Regions from separate parts of the Bradyrhizobium sp. CCBAU 53340 genome, predicted to be linked through region 2. Evidence: predicted binding sites of a transcription regulator. Region 2 holds the regulator's gene; the other holds the start of a gene.
The links. The regulator PhoB, encoded in region 2, activates phosphate uptake and scavenging genes when phosphate is short. The targets are predictions, from matches to a motif close to TGTCATNNANCTGTCAT.
Positions count from the first base shown of each region.

Region 1 (3,411 bases), 2.8 Mb from region 2:
AATGAGCTGCATGTCACCAGCCACGCGATCGCCGGAGCGATCTTCCTCGAGCTTGCTTCTGCCGTTGCAGCCGTCATTGCCCTGACGCGGTCGATATCGAGCCCTGCCGCGATGCTATGGTCGCTCGGCCTGATGTTGCCGAGCCTTGCCCTGCTCGTGACCGCCCAGTTCGCGGAATCGCTCGCGGTCATGATCGTGGCGACCGCGACCTGCGGCGTCGCGGCGGGCCTCGGCTATCGCGGCAGCCTGCAGGTTGTGAACCAGATCGCACCGGACGATCGCCGCGCCGAAGTGGTCTCGGCCTATTTCATCTGCTGCTTTCTCGGCAACGCGCTTCCCGTGATCGGGATCGGCGTCCTTTCGACCGTGATCAGCTCGACCGTGGCGAGCCTGGTCTTTGCGACGACGATTGCAGTCTTTGCGATGGTTGCCCTGGTGTTCGGCCTGAAGTACCGGGCCAGCTAGACGCGGCCAAAAAAAGAGACGCCGCGCGCCATGCGCGGCGTCCCTTGCGGGGAGTATCTCAGGGAGTAGCTCGCGGTCAGCTTGCCGCGCGCAGGTTGACCTTGCTCTCGGCAAGCGTTGTCAGCTTCTTGTCGGTCGCCTTCTCTTCCTCGAGCGTCTTGGCGAGCACAGCGGCACAGTCGCTGCGGCCAAGCTGCTTGGCCCAGGCGATCAGGCTGCCGTAGCGGACGATCTCGTAATGTTCGGCCGCTTGCGCCGCATTGATCAACGCCGCATCGAGCACGGCCTTGTCCGCCACTTCGCCGGCGGTCGCGTCGGCCTCCTCGATGATGCCGTCGATCGCGGGGCAGTCGACCGCCTTCGCCTTGACACCGTGCATCTTGAACACTTCCTCGAGCCGCGTGACGTGCTGCCTGGTTTCCTCGAGGTGCGTCAAAAAGCCCTGCTTTAGCTGCGGATCGGTCGTCTTATCGGCCATTTTCGGCAACGCCTTTGTGAGCTGCTGCTCGGCGTAATAGATGTCCTGCAGCTGATGCACGAAGAGGTCGTTCATGGTCTTGATGTCTTTTGTGAACAGTCCCATCGTTCCGATCCTCGCGGGTTTCGGGAACACGACGGCACCGGCTTGCGCAAAAAGCCGCTTGTTTCGCCGTGTTCGGTTGCTGATGGGGCGCTAACCTGCGCGCGGCGCTGTCGTTCCAAAGAAAGCCTACAGGCGCTTGCGCTGGAACAATGCTTGCGCGCGCGGGATCTGAGACCATCTGAACATAAGGGCACGCGATCGAAGCTTGGCTCTCGACTCACATGCTTAACGCGCGCTCGATGTGAACCACGTATGACAAAAACAGCCGATCCGGTGCAGATCCCGCCCTTGTCAAGGGCTGCACAAGTCGCTGTTTTTGCCTTAATGAGCTACAAAGATGCCTAGCGATCGGCGCCGGTTTTTGGCAACGATCACGCCCGACCTGCCAACGGCCCGATCGGGTCGGTTTTGCCCCCCGCCGGGAGGATGAATGCACGGACTGCTGCCCGCGCTGAAACGCGGCTTCAAGAAATGGATCGGCTGGCGACGGCTGGGAATTGCCGCGAGCGTCATGATCATCGCCTTCGCGGTCACCACGCTTGTGCGGACCCTCCATGGCATCGACAGGGGTGCCATCCTCACCGCGCTGACCGATATCCCCCGCGGCAATATCGGGCTGGCGGCGATCTGCGTGTTCTTCGCGTTCTGTACGCTGACCTTCTACGACTTTTTTGCGCTGCGAACGATCGGCAAGAAGCACGTTCCCTACCGCATCGCAGCGCTGTCGAGTTTCACGTCCTATTCGATCGGCCATAACATCGGCGCCACGGTCTTCACCGGCGGAGCGATCCGCTTCCGGATCTACTCTGACTACGGCCTGAACGCGATCGATGTTGCCAAGATCTGCTTCCTCTCCGGCCTGACGTTCTGGCTCGGTAACATCTTCGTGCTGTCGATCGGCATGGCCATCCATCCGGATGCAGCCTCCTACATGGATCAACTGCCCTCGTCGATTAACCGGCTAATCGCGATCGGCGGCCTTGCCTCCATCGTCGCCTATCTGGTCTGGCTCAGCATGGGCGAGAAGCGCCGCGAGCTCGGCCAGAAGGGCTGGAAAGTGGTGCTGCCGTCGGCGCCGCTGACGCTGGTGCAGATCCTGATCGGGGTGGTCGATCTCGGCTTCTGCGCCCTTGCGATGTACCTGCTGATACCGGCCGCCCCCCCGATCGATTTCCTGTCGCTCGCGGTGGTATTCATCCTGGCGACGCTCCTGGGCTTTGCCAGCCATGCCCCGGGCTCGATCGGCGTCTTCGACGCCGCCATGCTGGTGGCGCTGCCGGAATTCGGCCGCGAGCAGCTGCTGGCGACCCTGCTCGTCTTCCGCATTCTCTATTTCGTGATCCCGTTCGGCCTCGCCATCTCCATCATGGGCACGCGCGAGCTCTGGATGAATGTCGTCCAGCCCTGGCAGGAGCGGCGGCGGCTGGCGGAAGCCTGCGCGCAGGCCAATCTGCCCAAGCAGGTGACGGCAATGGAGCATGAGCGGTCGTTGCGCCAGGCCAGCAAACGTTAAGACCGGCCTGCGATCACGCTGGCGGCCCGTAAAAGTGGCAGACAAAGGTTGCAGGCAAGAGAGCGATGCTCTCTTATTTCCGCCTCAACTTTGCCGTTGAAGACGCGGGCCATGATCCCTGTTTCCCTTCGCCGATTTTGTGCGGGCGCCCTGCTGCTGGCCGGGCTCCTCGCTATTTTGCCGCCTCAGCCCGCAGCCGCCCAGGATGCCGGCGCCATGCAGATCAATTGGGAGGTTCGCAACCGCTTCCGCCTGTTCCGGGAGGAGCGCGACTTCCTGCTCCATGTCGAGAATGCGCGTAACCGCAGCATCCTTGCCGCCGAGCAGTCGCTGGAGCTGCAAAGCGAGGGCCGCGGCTGGGCCCGCAACATGGTCAACCGGCTCTGCATCGACCTCCAGGGCCGGGTCAACCAGCCATGCACCCGCGATAACGTCAAAGAGAACTACATCACCCCGATCGATCACCCCATCACCGTGCGCCTGACCGGCGCGGTGCCGGTCGGCGCCACTTGCGCCTGGTCGTTCGACGACGGCGACGGGCCGCAAACGTCGACCTTCGACTGCGCCGAGCCGATCAATCTGCGGGTGCGCTACGGCAAGCAGACGGTGGCGAGCGTCGACGTCTCCTCCGGCTCCGATCCGGCTCAGCGCGTCCAGACCGAGATCCAGGTCCGCGACATCTTCATCGCCGGCCTCGGCGACAGCATCGCCTCCGGTGAAGGCAATCCGGATCGTCCGTTGGCCCTGTCCGACGAGGGCTTTTGCTTCCGCTCCTATCTCGGCACCGCGGGCGGACAATATTACCGGCCGAGCCGCGCCGGCTTCAAGGGTGGCCGCGCCTGCGAGGCGC
Region 1 covers NZ_CP030055.1:2,577,548-2,580,958, reverse strand. Annotated here, with positions in the region: gene XH89_RS12055 (MFS transporter) at 1-465, shown strand, start outside; gene XH89_RS12050 (ferritin-like domain-containing protein) at 542-1,048, opposite strand; gene XH89_RS12045 (YbhN family protein) at 1,479-2,561, shown strand; gene XH89_RS12040 (hypothetical protein) at 2,673-3,411, shown strand, end outside.
Region 1: XH89_RS12045 (YbhN family protein) is a predicted target of PhoB. The motif match lies at 1,290-1,306, and genes of this name have one in related genera.

Region 2 (3,411 bases):
CATGACGATCACTTGATTGTTGCGGACGGACAATGTGTGCATTGCGCAACGCACCATTGACCGGCCCGGAAAACGAAACGTGCCGCCTTTTAAGGGCGGCACGCACGACTATCTTAGGCCTGGTGAAACGGGTGTCAATGCCGCCCGGAAAGCCTCGCGAAACGCTGATTCCGTAGTCTTGCGGTGGCGATTTTGCGGGATTTTCGCCACGGAACATGTGGAAGCGAGTCGGCGGACTCTTGCGCGTGAGTCACGCCATATTGTAGCGTTTGGCTTGTCAGATACGACATCTCGTGCAGCGGTTCTGATCCCATAAGTCCTCATGTACCGGCGTAAACGTTCGGGCGCATCTGGTGCGCCCGGCGAGCCTTAAGGGATTCTGGCGGCACGGGTTTTTCGAGACTTAGGCATTCGTCGTGCCGCCCCAGGATGGCGGCGCGCGGCGAAGGAAAGGGTGCAATGACGGTTTTGACCTGGTCCGACGATCGCGTCGAGCAGCTGAAAAAGCTCTGGGAGGCCGGACTTTCGGCCAGCCAGATCGCCGCTGAGCTTGGGAATGTCACCCGCAACGCCGTGATCGGCAAGGTGCACAGGCTCGGCCTGTCCGGCCGGGCCAAGAGCCCCTCATCGGCAGCTCCGCGGCCGCGCAAGGCGCGTCCCGCGCAGCACATGATGCGGGTGAGCCGCCCCATGGCGCGCGGCAACACCGCGCTGGCGCAGGCCTTCGAGGTCGAGGTCGAAGCCGAACCCGTTACCTATGACAACGTGGTGCCGATGAGCCAGCGGCTCTCGCTGCTCGAACTCAACGAGGCGACCTGCCACTGGCCGGTCGGCGACCCCTCGAGCCCGGATTTCTTCTTCTGCGGCGGCAAGGCACTGTCCGGCCTGCCCTACTGCGCCCAGCACTCGCGTGTCGCCTATCAGCCGGCCGCCGATCGGCGCCGCGCGCCGGCCAAGCCGAGCACGCGCTGAGCATTGCTGAGACGACATTGTCCCGGCCCGGGCCGGGACAAAAAGAAAAGCGCGCCACTGGGCGCGCTTTTTTGTTTGGCATGAGTGCCGCTAGCTTGACGTCTGCTCTGCCTTGGCAAAGCGATCGTCGAGCGCATAGCCGGCACCGCGGACGGTGCGGATCGGATCCTGCTCGCGGCCGAGATTGAGCAGCTTGCGCAGGCGGCCGATATGGACGTCCACGGTGCGCTCGTCGATATAGATGTCGCGGCCCCAGACGCTGTCGAGCAGCTGCTCGCGCGAGAACACGCGGCCCGGATGTTCGAGGAAGAACTCCAGCAGGCGGTATTCGGTCGGGCCGAGATCGATCGGCCGGCCCGAGCGCGCCACGCGGCGCTTTTCGCGGTCGAGCTCGATGTCGCCGAAAGCGAGCACGGTGGCGAGCCGCTCGGGGCTGGCGCGCCGCAAGAGGCCCTTCACGCGGGCGAGCAGCTCGGGCACCGAGAACGGCTTGACGATGTAATCGTCGGCGCCGGTGGCAAGTCCCCGCACCCGCTCGCTCTCCTCGCCGCGCGCGGTGAGCATGATAATCGGCAGCTGCTTGGTGTCGGACCGGGTCCGCAGCCGGCGGCACAGCTCGATGCCCGAGAGCCCCGGCAGCATCCAGTCGAGCACGATCAGATCGGGGATGTGCTCCTTGAGGCGGGTGTCGGCGTCGTCGCCGCGCATCACCGTCTCGACGTCATAGCCGTCGCCCTCGAGGTTGTAGCGGAGAAGCTCGGTGAGAGCTTCCTCGTCCTCAACAACCATAATGCGTGCGCCCATGGGCTCGTCGCTCCTTAAGTATTCGGGACCGTGGTGGCGAAGGTCGTCATGTCGCCCTTCGGCCGCTTGTCGGTGATGGCCTGGCCTTCGATCATGTAGAACACCGTCTCGGCGATGTTGGTGGCATGGTCGCCGATCCGCTCGATGTTCTTGGCGCAGAACATCAGATGGATGCAGAATGAGATGTTGCGCGGATCCTCCATCATGTAGGTGAGGAGCTCGCGGAACAGCGAGGTGCAGATGGCGTCGACTTCCTCGTCGCCCTTCCACACCGCCATCGCCGCCGGCAGATCGTGCGCGGCATAGGCGTCCAGCACCGACTTGACCTGCTGCTGCACGAGGTCGGTCATGTGCTCCAGGCCGCGGAACAGCTTGAGCGGATGGAAATCCGTCTCCAGCGCCGCGACGCGCTTGCCCATGTTCTTGGCGAGGTCGCCGATCCGTTCGAGATCGGTCGCAACGCGCATGGCGCCGACGATCTCGCGCAGATCGACCGCCATCGGCTGGCGGCGCGCGATGGTCAGCACGGCGCGCTCCTCGATCTTCTTCTGCAGCGCGTCGAGCTCGGCGTCGATGGTAACGACGCGCTGGCCGAGCGCGACATCGCGGCGGATCAGCGCGTCGACGGAATCGACGATCATGCGCTCGGCGATGCCGCCCATCTCGGCGACCAGGCGGGTGAGCTCCTGGAGGTCGGTGTCGAAGGCTTTTGCGGTATGTTCAGAACCCATGTCCTGTCTCCTCAGCCGAACCGGCCGGTGATGTAATCCTGCGTGCGCCGGTCGGACGGCGACGTGAAGATCTTGCTGGTGTCGTCGAACTCGATCAGCTCGCCGAGATACATGAAGGCAGTCTTGTCGGAGACGCGCGCCGCCTGCTGCATGTTGTGGGTGACGATCGCGATCGTGTAGTTCTCGGACAGCTCCTGGATCAGCTCCTCGACCTTGGCGGTCGAGATCGGGTCGAGCGCCGAGCACGGCTCGTCGAACAGGATCACCTCGGGCCGCACCGCGACGGTGCGGGCGATGCAGAGGCGCTGCTGCTGGCCGCCGGAGAGCGACAGGCCGGAGGCATTGAGCTTGTCCTTGACCTCGTTCCACAGCGCGCCGCCGCGCAGCGCCTTCTCGACGCGGTCGTCCATCTCGGATTTCGAGATCTTCTCATAGAGCCGGATGCCGAAGGCGATGTTCTCGTAGATCGTCATCGGGAACGGCGTCGGCTTCTGGAATACCATACCGACGCGGGCGCGCAGCAGGTTGAGGTCGAGCTTGGGATCGAGAATGTTGGTCTGATCGAGCATCAGCTGACCGCTAGCGCGCTGGCCCGGATAGAGATCATACATCCGATTGAAGATGCGCAGCAGGGTCGACTTGCCGCAGCCGGACGGGCCGATGAAGGCGGTGACGCGGTTGGTGCCGAGCGTCAGATTGATGTTCTTCAGCGCGTGGTGCTCGCCGTAATAGAAGTTGAGGTTGCGCACCGTCACCTTGGCTGGCGCTTCGGGCAGCGGCTGCTGCGCGGCGAGGTGAGCGTTGGAGCTCACGGATACGGACAGGTCGGTCATTTTGCGGTCCTCTCGGCACCGAGGATGCGGGCGCCAATGTTCAGGGCAAGCACAGTGAGCGTGATCAGCAG
Region 2 covers NZ_CP030055.1:7,478,049-7,481,459, forward strand. Annotated here, with positions in the region: gene XH89_RS35470 (aspartate aminotransferase family protein) at 1-3, opposite strand, end outside; gene XH89_RS35475 (GcrA family cell cycle regulator) at 460-972, shown strand; gene phoB (phosphate regulon transcriptional regulator PhoB) at 1,063-1,776, opposite strand; gene phoU (phosphate signaling complex protein PhoU) at 1,791-2,507, opposite strand; gene pstB (phosphate ABC transporter ATP-binding protein PstB) at 2,519-3,340, opposite strand; gene pstA (phosphate ABC transporter permease PstA) at 3,337-3,411, opposite strand, start outside.